Regions from separate parts of the Geothrix sp. 21YS21S-2 genome, predicted to be linked through region 1. Evidence: riboswitches for the same ligand, from Rfam matches in the RefSeq annotation. Region 1 holds a riboswitch; the other holds the start of a gene.
What was found. A riboswitch is a leader RNA that binds a small molecule or an ion and turns the genes downstream of it on or off. The one in region 1 is predicted to bind S-adenosylmethionine.
Positions count from the first base shown of each region.

Region 2: linked by a shared signal. The riboswitch ahead of RAH40_RS07950 (PLP-dependent aspartate aminotransferase family protein) and the one ahead of RAH40_RS13445 (O-acetylhomoserine aminocarboxypropyltransferase/cysteine synthase family protein) in region 1 are both predicted to bind S-adenosylmethionine.

Region 1 is NZ_CP132910.1:3,055,802-3,062,871, reverse strand. It holds gene RAH40_RS13460 (bifunctional homocysteine S-methyltransferase/methylenetetrahydrofolate reductase) at 1-834, opposite strand, end outside; gene RAH40_RS13455 (aspartate kinase) at 831-2,183, opposite strand; gene RAH40_RS13450 (alpha/beta fold hydrolase) at 2,180-3,094, opposite strand; gene RAH40_RS13445 (O-acetylhomoserine aminocarboxypropyltransferase/cysteine synthase family protein) at 3,091-4,383, opposite strand; SAM riboswitch class I at 4,568-4,678, opposite strand; gene RAH40_RS13440 (DNA repair protein RecN) at 4,762-6,513, shown strand; gene RAH40_RS13435 (ATP-binding protein) at 6,643-7,070, shown strand, end outside.
Region 2 is NZ_CP132910.1:1,751,017-1,758,086, reverse strand. It holds gene RAH40_RS07955 (RNA helicase) at 1-2,504, opposite strand, end outside; SAM riboswitch class I at 2,660-2,765, shown strand; gene RAH40_RS07950 (PLP-dependent aspartate aminotransferase family protein) at 2,843-4,108, shown strand; gene RAH40_RS07945 (efflux RND transporter periplasmic adaptor subunit) at 4,313-5,470, shown strand; gene RAH40_RS07940 (FtsX-like permease family protein) at 5,472-6,686, shown strand; gene RAH40_RS07935 (ABC transporter ATP-binding protein) at 6,679-7,070, shown strand, end outside.

The sequences.
Region 1 (7,070 bases):
CGTGCCCGCGCAGCCGCCCACGGCCCGGACCCCCAGCTGGAAGGCCTGGCGCGCGAACTCGCCCAGGTACTCGGGGCTGGCCATGTACAGGAGGCGCCCGTCGACCATGCGGGGAAGGCCGGCGCTGGGCTGGAGGATGAGGGGACAGTCCGTCACGGCCCGGAACCGCTTGAGCAGGTCCAGGAGGGGGGCCGGGCCGCTGCCGCCGTTGACGCCCACGAGGTCGGCGCCCCACTCGGCCAGCTTGGCGATGTACCACTCCGGCTCCGTGCCGTAGAGGGTCTGGCCCTCGTCGTTGGGGGTCATCTGGGCCACCACGGGCAGGGAGCAGATCTCCTTGATGGCCAGGATGGCCTGGTGGATCTCGTTGAGATCCGCGAAGCTCTCCAGAACGAAGAGGTCCACGCCGCCCTCGATGAGGGCCCGGGCCTGTTCCGCGAAGAAGCCCCTCGCCTCCTCGAAGGAGGTTGGGCCCCAGGGCTCGATGCGCACCCCCAGGGGGCCGATGCACCCGGCCACCCAGCCGGGATCCTCGTCGCCCAGGGCCGCGCGCGCCAGGAGGGCCCCCTTGAGGTTGATGTCCCGCAGGTTTTCGGCGAGGCCGTAGCCCTGCAGCTTCAGGCGGTTGGCCGCCCAGGTGTTGGTGGTGACCACCTGGGCCCCCGCGGCGCGGAACTCCTGGTGGATCGCCCCCACCAGCTCCGGGGAGGCCAGGTTGGCCTCGTCGAAGGACCGGTTGATGTAGACGCCGCGCTCGTAGAGCACGGTGGGCGTGGAACCGTCGAAGAGGAAGCATTGCCCGGAATTCAGGGCTTCGGTGAAGGTCTGGGTCATCCGCCGCTCCTGGGTGCAGACTCTATGCAATGCGCATGCAGCCTGGGAATCAACAGGGAAAGCCGGTGGTCCGGCACCAGGAAGGCCAGGGAGACCCCGGTGTCCCCGGCCAGGATGGCCGCCACCGGTTCATCCACCAGGGGCCCCAGGAGGCTGAGGGCGCGCCCCGGCGCCTCCCGCAGGCCCTCGCCCACCAGCGCCACCGCCGCCCAGCCCCGCTGGACGGAGAGGCCGGAGGCCGCCAGGTCCCGGAGGACGGCTTCGGAATCGGCCGTCTCCCCCTTGGCGACCAGGAGGCCCCCGTCGGGGGTGGCCAGCAGTCCGTAGAGGGAGGCCCCGGCCTCCAGCAGCCGGGTGGAGGCCTGGAAGAGCAGCTCGGAGTCCTGGGCGGGGGGGACCCGCAGGCAGGAGACCCCCTCCTTGTACGCCACCGAGGTGATCTCCCCGGGTCGGCGCGCCGGGGCCTCGGAGCGGATCTCGGTGCGGCTGCCCGTGGGGCGGTGCGTGTTGGCCACCACCAGGCCGAAGCCCGCGCGGCTCACCGGCGCCAGGGCGTCGGCATGGAGCACCTTGGCCCCGAAGGCCGACAGGGCCGCGGCCTCCCGGAGGCTCATGACCGGGATGGGCCGGGCCTCGGGCACCAGGCTGGGGTCGGCGCTGAGCACGCCGTCCACGTCCGTCCAGATCTGCACCTCGGAAGCGCCCAGGGCCTCGCCCAGCAGGGTGGCGCTGGTGTCGGAGCCGCCCCGGCCCAGGGTCGTGGTGGACCCGTCCGGGGCCGTGCCCAGGAAGCCCTGGGTGACCCACAGGGCGCCCTTGGCCAGGCCCTCCCGCCAGGGCCCGGCGGCCTCCCGGATGCGCTCGAGGTCGGGCCGGGCCCTGCCGTGGCGGGCGTCGGTGCGAAGCGCCTCCCGCACGTCCCGGAACGTGGCCGGCAGGCCCCGGCGCCCCAGCAGGGTCTCCAGGAGCCGCGCCGACAGGGTCTCGCCCAGGGCGAGGGCGGCGTCGCGGGAACGGGGGGAGGCCTCCCACAGGAGGCCCATGCCCTGCAGCAGGCCCGCCAGGGACTGGAACAGGGGCTCCCAGTGGGGGCGGACCGCCTCGTCCACGCCCAGCGCCCGGGCCGTGGCCCAGTGCCGGGCCTCCAGGGCGATGCGGGCCGCGCCCGCGGCCTCCAGGTCCCCCTTGGCCGAGGCGTTGATGGCCTTCAGGATCAGGTCCGTGGTGCCCGACAGGGCCGAGACCACCACGAGGCCCCCCTGGGGGAGCTCCTGGCCGATGATCGTCGCCGCCAGTTCCAGGGCCTCCCGGGTTCCGACGCTGGTTCCTCCGAACTTGAGAACTTTCAAGGCAGTACCTCCTTCAGCCAGGCTTTCACCTGGTCCCACTCGATGAGGAAGGCATCGTGCCCGTGGGGGCTCCGCACCCAGCGGGCCTCCCCCAGGCGCTCCGCCTTCCGGGCGGCTTCGATGAGTTCAATCAGGCAGGCCTGGGAGAAGAGCATGTCCCCCTCCAGGCCCAGGACGTGGAGCGTGGCGCCCATGCGCGCCAGGACCTCGGGCAGGCTGCCCCGGCCCCGGGTGAGGTCGTGGTTGTCCATGGCGTCCAGGAGGGCCACGTAGGCCGCCCGGGTGAACCGCGCCGCCAGGGCCCTGCCATGGAAAGCCAGCCATTCCTGCAGCTCGCTTGGAGCGGTGAAGCGCCCAGCCAGACCCGCGGGGCTCCGGAAGGTGAGCATGGCGACGCGCCGCGCCAGGGCGATGGCCTCGTCGTCGCCCAGGGAGGGGCTGGCCAGGATCGCGCGCTGGGCCTCGTTGGAGCCCCAGAGCCACGCGTCGGAGCGGCCCCCGCAGCCGATGACGCCCACGGCCTTGAAGCGCCCGGGCTCCAGGACGGCCAGCTCCAGCGCCACCATGCCCCCCAGGGATCCCCCCAGGAGGGCGTCGAAGGACAGGTCCCCGGCGCGGATCCACTGGGCCAGCACCTCGGCCTGGTACCGGGTGGACCAGCCGCCCCGGGGTTCCGGCCCTTCGGCGCCGTAGCAGCTCCCGGCGAGGTTGGGCGTCCACACGGTGGCCTCGGATGCCGCCAGGGGCGCGCCCGGCTCGAACATGGGCCCCCACCAGCCCTTCACCCCCGGCGCGTCGGCGGCGTCGGGGCCCCCGGTGAGCGCGTGGAGGAGCAGGACCCTGGCCGGCCCGTGCCCGGTGACGCGGAAGGCGGTGCGCACGCCCTCCGGGGAGAGGAAGGCCTGGGTCAAGCGTCCCCCCCGCACAGGGCCTGGTTCAGGTCCGCCTTCAGGTCGTCGATGTTCTCGAGGCCGATGGAGAGCCGGATGAGGTCGTCCGTGACGCCGTTGGTGGCGCGGTCCTCGGCGCTGAGCTGCTGGTGGGTCGTGGTGGCCGGGTGGATGATGAGGCTCTTGGCGTCGCCCACGTTGGCCAGGCGGGAGAAGAGCTCCACCGCGTTGATGACCTTGGCCCCGGCGGCCAGCCCCCCCTTCACGCCGAACGTGAGGATGCCGCCGAAGCCCGCGCCCTCCCGGAAGTAGCGCCGGGCCAGGGCGTGGCTCGGATGGCCGGGGAGGCCCGGGTAGTTGACCCAGGCCACCTGGGGGTGGGCCTCCAGCCACTGGGCGATGGCCAGGGCGTTGCTGCCGTGGCGGTCCATGCGGATGGGGAGGGTCTCGATGCCCTGGAGCAGAAGGAAGGCGTTGAAGGGCGACAGCGCGGGGCCGAAGTCCCGAAGGCCCTCCAGGCGGGCCTTGGCCGCGAAGGCCGCCGGACCCGCAACCTGGGTGAGGACGGCCCCGTGGTAGGAGGGGTTGGGCTGGGTGAACTCCGGGAACCTGCCGTTGGCCCAGTCGAAGTTGCCCCCGTCGACCAGCACGCCGCCGAGGCTCGTGCCGTGGCCCCCGAGGTACTTCGTCGCGCTGTGCACCACCAGGTTCGCGCCATGCTTCAGGGGCTGGCAGATCCAGGGGGAGGCCAGGGTGTTGTCCACGATGAGGGGCACCCCCGCCTCCTGGGCCACCGCCGCCAGGGCGTCGAAGTGGGGCACGTCCAGCTTGGGGTTGCCCAGCGCCTCCAGGTAGATGGCCTTGGTCTCCGGGCGCAGGGCCTTGCGGAAGGCGTCAGGGTCGGTACTGTCCACGAAGGTGACCGTGATGCCCAGGCGCTTGAAGCTCTGGCTGAAGAGGGTGTGGGTGCCCCCGTAGAGGTTGGTGCCGGCGATGAGGTGGTCCCCGGCCTGGGCCAGGGTCACCACCGCGAGGGTGATGGCGGCCTGGCCGGAGGCCGTGGCCACCGCCGCCACGCCGCCCTCCAGCTGGGCCACGCGCTTTTCCAGCACGTCCACCGTGGGGTTCCCGATGCGGGTGTAGATGTTGCCCGGCTCCTCCAGGCTGAACAGGCGCGCCCCGTGCTCCGTGGAGTCGAAGACGTAGCTGGTGGTCTGGTAGATGGGCACCGCGCGGCTGCGGGTGTCCCGGTCCGGGCTGTGCCCCCCGTGGAGGGCGATGGTCTCGAAGTGGGGCTGGTTCTGGCTCACGTTCGGCTCCAGGTGGATCTTCCCCCGCCCGCCGCGGGGGGGGAATGCTTGGGTCCTTGTCTCCCCGCTAGGGGCCTCCGGACAGGTCGAGGGAGCCTTCGGTTCCTCGCGAGCTTCACATGGACGGAGAGGGGCCCGAATAATTCGGGCCCCTCTCCGTCTGTGTCTTGGCAGTCACATCAGTTCGGTATCTATCCGGCTCGACGCATGCGTCCACCGGCAGGAATTGGCACCTTGCTCATCGCAGGTTGCCAAGGTTTCACAGGGCCCGTCCCTCCACCTTTCGTGATAGCTCACTATGGAACTGACAAAGAACTCAGAACCATCATGATGCGTGTTCGCTGCCCAGGAGTCAAGGCCTCAGGGTAGGCTGAAGCCATGCTCTCTTCGCTCCGCATCCAGAACCTGGCCCTGGTGGAAGACCTCGCCCTGGACTTCCAGGCCGGCTTCACCGTCCTCACCGGCGAGACCGGGGCCGGCAAGTCCCTCCTGGTGGACGCCCTCTCCCTGCTGGTGGGGGCCCGGGGCGACGGCGACATGGTGCGCCAGGGCACGGCCCGGGCCGTGGCCGAGACCGTGGTGGACGGCGCCTTCGAGGCCTGGCGGGCCTTCCTCGCCGACCGGGGCCTCCCCGAGGAGCAGCCCGTGGTGCTGCGCCGGGAGGTGGCCGCCAACGGCCGCAGCCGCGCCTGGATCAACGGCGGCGCCTGCAGCCTGACCGACCTGCGCGAGGCCGGGCGCATCTGGATGCGCCTCACCAGCCAGCACGACCACCAGTCCCTCCTGGCCGAGGAACGCCACCTGGGCCTCCTGGACGAGGTGCTGGGCATCAGCGCCGACCTGGCCGCCCAGGCGGGCGACGTGCGGGACGCCCAGGCCCGCCTGGCGGCCCGGAAGAAGAGCGAAAGCCAGCGCGCCGAGCGCCTGGAGTGGCTGGCCGAGCAGATCGCCGACCTGGAGAAACTGGCCCCCCGGGCCGGGGAGTGGGTGCAGCTGCGCAGCGAGCGCGAACCCCTGCGCCACGCCGTCCACCTGGAGTCCGCCTTCCGCGAGGGCGCCGAGGCCCTGCGCGACGCCCTGCGCCTGGTGGAGGACGCCCACCGCGCCCAGGCCCGCGCCGCCTCGATCCTGCCCGCCGCCCAGGTGGAAGTGGACCGCACCCGCTCGGCCCTGCTGGAGCTGGAGGACCTCCAGGCCCTGGCCCAGGACCAGGCCATCCGCTGGTCCCGGGAGGGCGTGGACCGCATCGAGGCCCTGGAGACCCGCCTAGCCCAGTTCGAGAAGCTGGCCCGGCGCCACCGCTGCGAGCCCGAGGAGCTCGCGGGCCGCCTGGAGGCGCTCCGCCGCGAGCAGGACGAACTGAACAACCACAGCTCCAGCCTGAGGGAACTCGAAGGCGGCCTGGCGAAGGCCTGCGAGGCCTACCGCGCCGCCGCCGAGGTCCTCCACGCCCACAGGGCCGGCCTCGTCCAGCCCCTGGAAAAGGACGTGCACCAGCGCCTGGGCCGCCTGGGGATGAACGGCTGCCGAATCCAGCTGCGCCTGGCCGTCGCCGAGGAACCCTCGAGCCCGGTCCTCCTGGCGGGCCTGCCCGTGAGGGTCTCCCCCCAGGGCTTCTCCACCGTGGCCATCTGGATCGAGCCCAACGTGGGCGAGGGCTTCCGCCCCCTGGCCAAGATCGCCTCGGGCGGCGAGCTGAGCCGCCTCATGCTGGCCATGCAGGGCGCCGGCATGGCGCTCGGCGCCGGCAGCCGGGACCCCCTGGTCCTGGTGCTGGACGAGGTGGACGCCGGCATCGGCGGCGAGACCGCCATCGCCGTGGGCGCCGCCGTGCGCGAGCTGGGCCGGAGCCACCAGGTGCTGGCCGTGACCCACCTGGCCCAGGTGGCCGCCCGCGCCGAGCACCACGGCCAGCTGCGCAAGGAAGTGAACGAGGGCCGCACCCGCAGCGGCCTCACCTGGCTCGCGGGCGACGCCCGGGTGCGGGAACTGGCCCGGCTCCTGTCCGGCCACCCCGACCGCCCCGAGGCCGTGGCCCACGCACGGATCCTGCTGGAGGGGGCCGTGGCCACCCCGCTGCTGGAGGTGGACGGCGCGGCCCCGGTGGAGGGGAAGCGGAAGCGGCGGTGAAAGGCTGCCGGCGCCTGGCGTTGTTTACCAAGAACAGGAATGGCGATACTTGAGTTCAATTTACGGGAAAATAATAAATTCATCCGTTTAACAGATTGAAATTATGCCACCAGATGGCATATTTTTATCATGTTCGATCGCACCCTTTCCCCACGCGTGGCCGAAGCGCTGCTCGACACCCCCGTGGTCCTCCTTTTGGGGGCCCGGCAGGTGGGGAAGAGCACCCTGGCCAAGGCCCTCCTGGCCCACCAGGCCCAAGGCCGCTACCTGACCCTGGACGACCCGGCCGTACGCCGGGCCGCAGAAGTGGATCCGGTCGGCTTTGTCGCCCAGCAACGGGGCCTGACGGTACTGGACGAAATCCAGCTTGCCCCCCAGCTCTTCCGGACCATCAAGGCCGAGGTGGATGCAGAACGCAAACCGGGCCGCTTCCTGCTCACCGGCTCTGCGAACGTCCTCGTCCTCCCCCAGGTTTCCGAATCCCTGGCGGGGCGAATGGAAGTGATTACGCTGGATGGGCTTTCCCAATACGAGGTGGCGGGTTCCGGCGGCAATCT
Region 2 (7,070 bases), 1.3 Mb from region 1:
ATCACCGGCGCCCCGGCCTTGCGGGAGGCGTCCAGGTCCACCTGGAACTCGGCGACCCAGTCGTTGTCCCCGGCCTCGTCCACCAGCATCTGCTGGACCCGCCAGTCGGGGAGGACGTAGGTGTGGCGCAGGTTGCGGCCCTCGGAATCCAGGCGGGGGCCCTTGTGGTCCATGCGGTACGCTTCCGCCAGGGCCTTGAGGCGGTCGGGGGTCCACGCCTGGCCTTCGGCGTCGGCGGGCTCGCCGTACTCGGCCAGCAGGTTTGCCGCCTCCTCCCAGTCGCCCACCACCAGGCTCCTCATCCACGTGAAGATCCGGTTGCGCACGGCGGCGGTGAAGGCCTTGCGGTCCCTCGTGACGTCCAGGTCGGCCTCCTCGGCGCCGGGGGGGCGCAGCTCCGCGGCTTCCCCGGGGCGGTAGCTCCCGTCGCGCATCTTCTCCCACTCGTCCAGGAGGCTGGAGTCCACCTGGCGGAGCATGGCGCCCAGGTAGAGCTCCATCTCCCTCACTTCCTCGCTCTTGGCGGAATCGGGCACGGTCTGGGCCAGCACCTTGAACACGCTGTTCAGGTGGCGCAGGAGGAGGCCTTCCGAGCGCTGGATGTCGTACTCGCGCACGTAGTCGGAGAAGGAGCGGTAGTCCTCGAACATCTCCCGGGCGATGGACTTGGGGCGGATGTTCTCCTCGCCCACCCATGGGTGCTTGACGGCGAAGGCGTTGAAGGTGCCGTAGATGAAATCGCGCTGGGGCTTGGGGTACTCGAGCTTCTCCAGCTCGGCCATGCGCTCCTCGTACTCGATGCCGGCCATCTTCATCTCGGCCACGCGCCGGCCCTTGAGGCGGTCCAGCTGCTTGCGCAGGATGACCTCGGGGTTCTCCAGGATGGACTCCACCAGGGTGATGAGGTCCAGGGCGTACTCGGGGCTGTCCGGATCCAGGAGCGGGATCGTGTCGAGCAGGTAGAGGCTGAGGGTCTGGTTCATGGAGAAGTCGTCCTGCAGGTCCACGTTCACCCGCAGGTTGTGGCCCTCGCCCGTGAACTCCACGATCTTCCGGTCCAGCAGGGCGCGGAACAGCTGCCAGCCGCGCCTGAAATGGGCCGCCTTCGCGCGCTCGTTGTCGTGGCAGCCTCGGATGAGCCCGCGCATGGCGCCGCAGCCGTCCCCGCGGCGGCTCAGGACGTTGAGCAGCATGCCGTGGGTCACCTGGAACCGCGACACCAGGCGCTCCGGCTGGGCCGCCACGAGCCTCTCGAAGGTCTGCTTGTCCCAGTTCGTGAAGTTCCGCTCCGGTGGCAGGCGCCTGGTGTACTTCCGGCCGCCGGCGGCGGCCTTGGCGGCCAGCTTCATGTTCTCGATCCAGTGCTCGGGGGCCTGGGCCACCACCCAGCCCACGTCGTCGAAGCCCTTGCGCCCCGCCCGGCCCGAGATCTGGTGGAAGTCCCGCGCGCTCAGGATGCCCGTCTTCTGCCCGTCGTACTTGCACAGCTTGGTGAAGAGCACCGTGCGGATCGGCACGTTGATGCCGACCCCCAGGGTGTCCGTGCCGCAGATGACCTTCAGGAGGCCCTTCTGGGCCAGCTGCTCCACCAGGATGCGGTACTTGGGCAGGAGCCCCGCATGGTGCAGCCCGATGCCGTGGCGCAGCCAACGCTTGAGGTCCGGGCCGTAGGGGCTGTTGAACTTGAAGCCCTCCATCTCCTTCTGGATGGCGGCCTTCTCCTCCTTCGTGCAGAGGTTGATGCTGGTGAAGTCCTGGGCGCTGGTGGCCGCCTCCAGCTGGGTGAAGTGCACCAGGTAGATGGGCGCCTTGCCCTCCTCCACCAGGCGCTCCAGGGTGAGCGAGAGCGGGGATTCGGCGTAGGTGAAGCCCAGGGGCACCGGGCGGTCCGTGGATTTCACCGAGACCGTGGGGGTTCCCGTGAGCCGGGTCAGCTCCTCCTCGAAGAAGGCCGTGTCGCCCAGGGTGGCGGACATGAGCAGGAACCGGCACTGGGGCAGCGTGAGCAGCGGCACCTGCCACGCCACGCCCCGCTCCCGGTCGGCGTAGTAGTGGAACTCGTCCATGATCACGTCCCGCACGTCGGCGTCCGCGCCCTCGCGCAGGGCGATGTTGGCCAGGATCTCGGCGGTGCAGCAGAGGATCGGCGCGTCCCGGTTCACCGAGGCGTCGCCCGTGCTGAGCCCCACGTTCCCGGGCCCGAAGTCCCGGCACAGGGCCAGCCACTTCTCGTTGACCAGGGCCTTGATGGGGCAGGTGTAGATGGAGCGCCGCCCCTGGGCCAGGGCCTTGAAGTGCAGCGCCGCCGCCACCAGGGACTTGCCCGACCCCGTGGGCGTGTTGAGGATGACGTTCTTCCCCTCGAACAGTTCGAGGATGGCGGCCTCCTGGGCGGGGTAGAGGGTGAGGCGCCGGCCTTCCACGTACTCCAGGAACCGGCCGAGCAGTTCGTCGCTGCCGGCGCCGGCTGCCTGGGGGAGGAGGTCGTAGAGGGTCGTGTGCATGGGGATTCCGGGTGGGGGCGGTGGAGGGGGCCTTGTCCACCCTAGCCCATTTCCGGCTGGGCGGGTTCCGGTTCCGATCGGTTTTTTTTCGCCTTTGCGCGGAACCCGGCCCTGCGGCACTCTTGTTCTTTGCGGATCCTTGCCAGTTCCATAGCGCGATATCCAGAAAGGTGGAGGGACGGGCCCTGTGAAACCTTGGCAACCTGCTTCCGGGCAAGGTGCCAATTCCTGCCTGCGGCGCAAGCCGGGGGAAGATGGCGAGCTGCAGCGAGCTGACGAATCAGGGATTCCCCACGATCGGGCCGGAACGGCGGCGATCCTCCCACCCGGAGGACCCCATGAGCGACAACCACCTCGACAGCAACGTGCCCGGCAACCCGGCCTACCATTTCACGGTCGTGCCCCCGGGCACGGAGCCCGTGGCGGGCTGGGCCCGGAGGGCGGACCTCCTGGCCGGGGCCGGACCCGGCACCCAGTGCATCCACGCCGGCTCCCAGCCGGACCCCGCCTACGGGGCCGTGACGCCTCCCCTCTACCTCACCAGCACCTTCGCCTTCTCGGACATCGGCAGCAACGGCGGCTTCGACTACACCCGCAGCGGCAACCCCACCCGGGAGCGCCTGGAGACGGCCATCGCCACCCTGGAGGGGGGCTCGGGAGCCACCTGCACCAGCTCGGGCATGAGCGCGGTCCTCGTGGCCCTGAACCTCCTGGAGCACGGCAGCCACGTGCTCTGCACCGTGGACTGCTACGGCGGCACCTTCCGCACCCTGGAGCACGCCCGCAAGGTCTACGGCCTGGAGGTCACCTACCTGGACCTGGCCGACGCCGCGGCGGTGCGGGCGGCGCTGCGCCCCAACACCCGGATGATCTGGGTCGAGACCCCCTCCAACCCCCTCCTGCGCCTCTCGGACCTGGGCGCCCTGGCCGGAATCGCCGCGGGTGCGGGCGCGCTGCTGGTGGTGGACAACACCTTCCTCTCCCCCGTCCTCCAGCGGCCCTTCGACTTCGGGGCGGACCTGGTGGTGCACAGCACCACCAAGTACCTCAACGGCCACAGCGACGTGGTGGGCGGCGCCGTGGTGGCGGGCCCCGGCCGCGAGGCCCTGGCCCAGCGCATCGCCGCCATGAACAACCTCCTGGGCACCAGCCAGAGCCCCCACGACTGCTACCTGGTGCTGCGCGGCCTCAAGACCCTCCGGGTGCGCATGCTGGCCCACGAGGCGGGGGCCCTGGCCGTGGCCCAGGCGCTGGCCGCCCACCCCGCCGTGGCCTCCGTGAACTACCCCGGCCTGCCCACCCACCCCCAGCACGCCCTGGCCCGGGCCCAGCAGAAGGGCTTCGGCGCCATGCTCAGCTTCGAGCTGAAGGACGCCACCCCGGCCGCGGTGAACCGGGTCCTCCTGGCCCTGCACTGGTTCACCCTGGCCGAGAGCCTGGGCGGCGTGGAGAGCCTCGTGGCCCACCCCGCCAGCATGACCCACGCGTCCATGACCCCGGAGGCCCGCAGGAACGCCGGCATCGGCGACGGCCTCATCCGCCTCTCGGTGGGCATCGAGGATCCCGGGGACCTGGTGGAGGATCTCCGGCAGGCGCTTGGATAGACAAAGATAATTATAATAACTTTTAACCTCTTCTTCCGGTGGCAGGGCGCCTGCGCCGGGGAGGGGTGGCTAAAGTATTAAATAAATATTTTTTGGTGTGGCCAGAGTTGATTCAACATCCGTTGGATTGCGTTCCAAACGCTGGGGAATGTGTTGATTTAATGAACTCGCCATGGAAGGATCCTTCTACCCGAGGAGTGCCGGATGTCCAGGTCCACCGTTCTACGAGGAGCGGCCCTTTGCGGCCTTGCGCTGGTGCTGGCCGCCTTCCTGCCGCGCCTCCTCCTGGGACCGGCCCTCGAGGCGGTGCGGGTGGCGCGCCGCGACCTCGTGCGGACGCTGGTGCTCAACGGCCGGGTCCTGGCGCCCCGGCGCGTCTCCCTGGGGGCGCTGCAGGCCAGCGTCGTCTCCCGCAGGCTGGTGGAGGAGGGGGACCGGGTGGAGGCGGGGCAGGTGCTGGCGGAACTGGAGGACTCGGAGCAGCGGGCGGCGCTGGCCCAGGCCCAGGCGAGGCTGGACCAGCTCAAGGAGAGCGCGGCGCCCTCGGCCCGGGCGGCCCTGGACCAGGCCGACAGCGCCCTGGTGCAGGCGCGCCTGGCCTGGGAGCGGGGCCAGCGTCTGGCCCGGGACGGCATCCTCAGCGCCAGCCAGACCGATGAGCTCCGCAAGGCGTTCGAGACGGCCCTGGCGGGCCGGGAGGGGGCCCTGGCCCAGGCCCGCAGCGCCCAGGGCGGTGCCGACCTGCGCGCCGCGGTGGCCGCGGTGGACCTGGCCGGCGCCAAGCTGAGGCAGATGCGGGTCGCCGCCCCGGCCCGGGGCGTGGTGCTCACCCGCGCCGTGGAGGCGGGGGACCTGGTGCAGCCCGGCAAGGTGCTCTACACCCTGAGCCTCGACGAACCGCTCCAGCTCCTGGTGCAGCCCGACGAGAAGCACCTGGGCGCGCTCGCCCTGGGGCAGCAGGCCACGGCCAGCACCGACGCGCGGCCCCTGGAACGGTTCGGCGGGGAGGTCGCCTACATCGCCCCCGCCGTGGACGCCCAGCGCGGCACGGTCGATCTCAAGCTGAAGGTCCCCGCCCCGCCGGCCTTCCTCCGGCCGGACATGACCGTGTCCGTGGAGATCCGCCTGGGGCACCGCTCGGGAGCGGTGGTGCTGCCCCTGGCAGCGGTGCGCGACCTGCAGGTCGCGCCCTACGTTCTGGTGCGCCGCGGGGGGCGGGCCGAGAAGGTCCCGGTGGGGGTCGGCATGCGGGGGGAGACGGACGTGGAGATCCTGCAGGGGCTGAAGGAGGGGGAGGACGTCTTCCTCTCGCCCGCGGCCCGGCCCGGGGGGCGGTACCGCGCGGCCCTGCAGGCCCGCTGAGATGCCCTTCACCTGGACCGTCGCCGTGCGCTTCCTGCGGGAGGGGCGCGCCCAGACCCTGCTCATCCTCGCGGGGCTGGCCACGGGCGTGGGGGTCATCGTCTTCCTGTCGGCGCTGATCACGGGGCTGCAAGAGAGCCTCGTGGACCGGACCCTGGGCACCCAGGCCCACATCGTCCTGCGCCAGCCCGACGACGTGGCCCGGCCCCAGCTGGACCGCGGGGCCGGCCTGGTGCTGGACCGGATCCAGCGCCCGGAGCAGCGCCTGCGCTCCATCCTGGCCTGGCCCCAGAGCCTGGCCCTCCTGCGGGCCACGCCCGGGGTCACCGCGGCCTCGCCCACGGTCGCCGGGGCCGCCTTCGCCCTCAAGGGCGCCGCGAACCGCAGCGTGGCCCTGCGGGGCGTCGACCCGTCCTACCGGGCCATCCTCGACCTGGCGCCCCGCATCACCGAGGGCGCGTTCGACGTGGCCGGGACCAACGCGGTGGTGGGCACGGAGCTGGCCCACGAGCTGGGCCTGACCACCGGAGACAAGGTGCGCCTCCAGACCCCCGCGGGCCAGAACGAGGTGTTCACGGTGACGGGCATCTTCGACGTGGGCAACAAGGACCTGAACCTGAGGTGGGTCTTCCTGAGCCTGCGCAACGCGCAGACCCTCCTGGACCTGGCCGGCGGGGTGAGCACCCTGGAGGTGAAGGTGGACCGCCTCTTCGAGGCCGAGGCCATGGCCCAGCGGCTCGCGGCCCGCACGGGGCTCCAGGCCGACAGCTGGATGAAGCTCAACGCCCAGCTCCTGGTGGGGCTGCGCAGCCAGAACAGCAGCTCCTACATGATCCAGGTCTTCATCATCATCGCCGTGGTGCTCGGCATCGCCTCGGTGCTGGTGGTCTCCGTGGTCCAGAAGTCCCGGGAGATCGGCATTCTCAGGGCCTTCGGCACGTCCAGGGAGCAGGTCATGCGCATCTTCCTCCTGCAGGGCGGGCTGCTGGGCGGGGTGGGGGCGGTGCTGGGCATGGCGCTGGGCATCGTGCTGGGGCTCTTCTTCCAGACCCTCGCCACCAATCCCGACGGGAGCCCCACCTTCCCCGTGAACCTCACGCCGTGGCTGTTCCTGCGCACCGGGCTCATCGCCCTGGGCACGGGGCTCCTGGGGGCCTGGCTCCCGGCGCGGCGCGCTGCGCGCCTTGACCCCGCCGTGGCCATCCGCCATGACTAGCGTCATGCGCCTGCGGGGCGTCCGGAAATCCTACGGCGAAGCGGTCGTCACCGAGGTCCTGCACGGCATCGACCTGGCGCTGGAGCCCGGCGAGTTCACGGCGCTGGTGGGACCCTCGGGCAGCGGCAAGAGCACCCTGCTGAACCTCCTGGGACTCCTGGACCGGCCCACCTCCGGCTCCATCGAGGTGCTGGGGCGGGATGCCGGCGGCCTGGACGACGCGGCCCTGACCCGGCTCAGGGGCCGCTCCCTGGGGTTCGTCTTCCAGTTCCACCACCTCCTGCCGGCCTTCACGGCGCGGGAGAACATCCTCCTGCCCCTCCACGCGCAGCACGGCAGGGTGGATGCGGCCATGGAGGCCCGGGCCGGCGCGCTCCTGGAGCG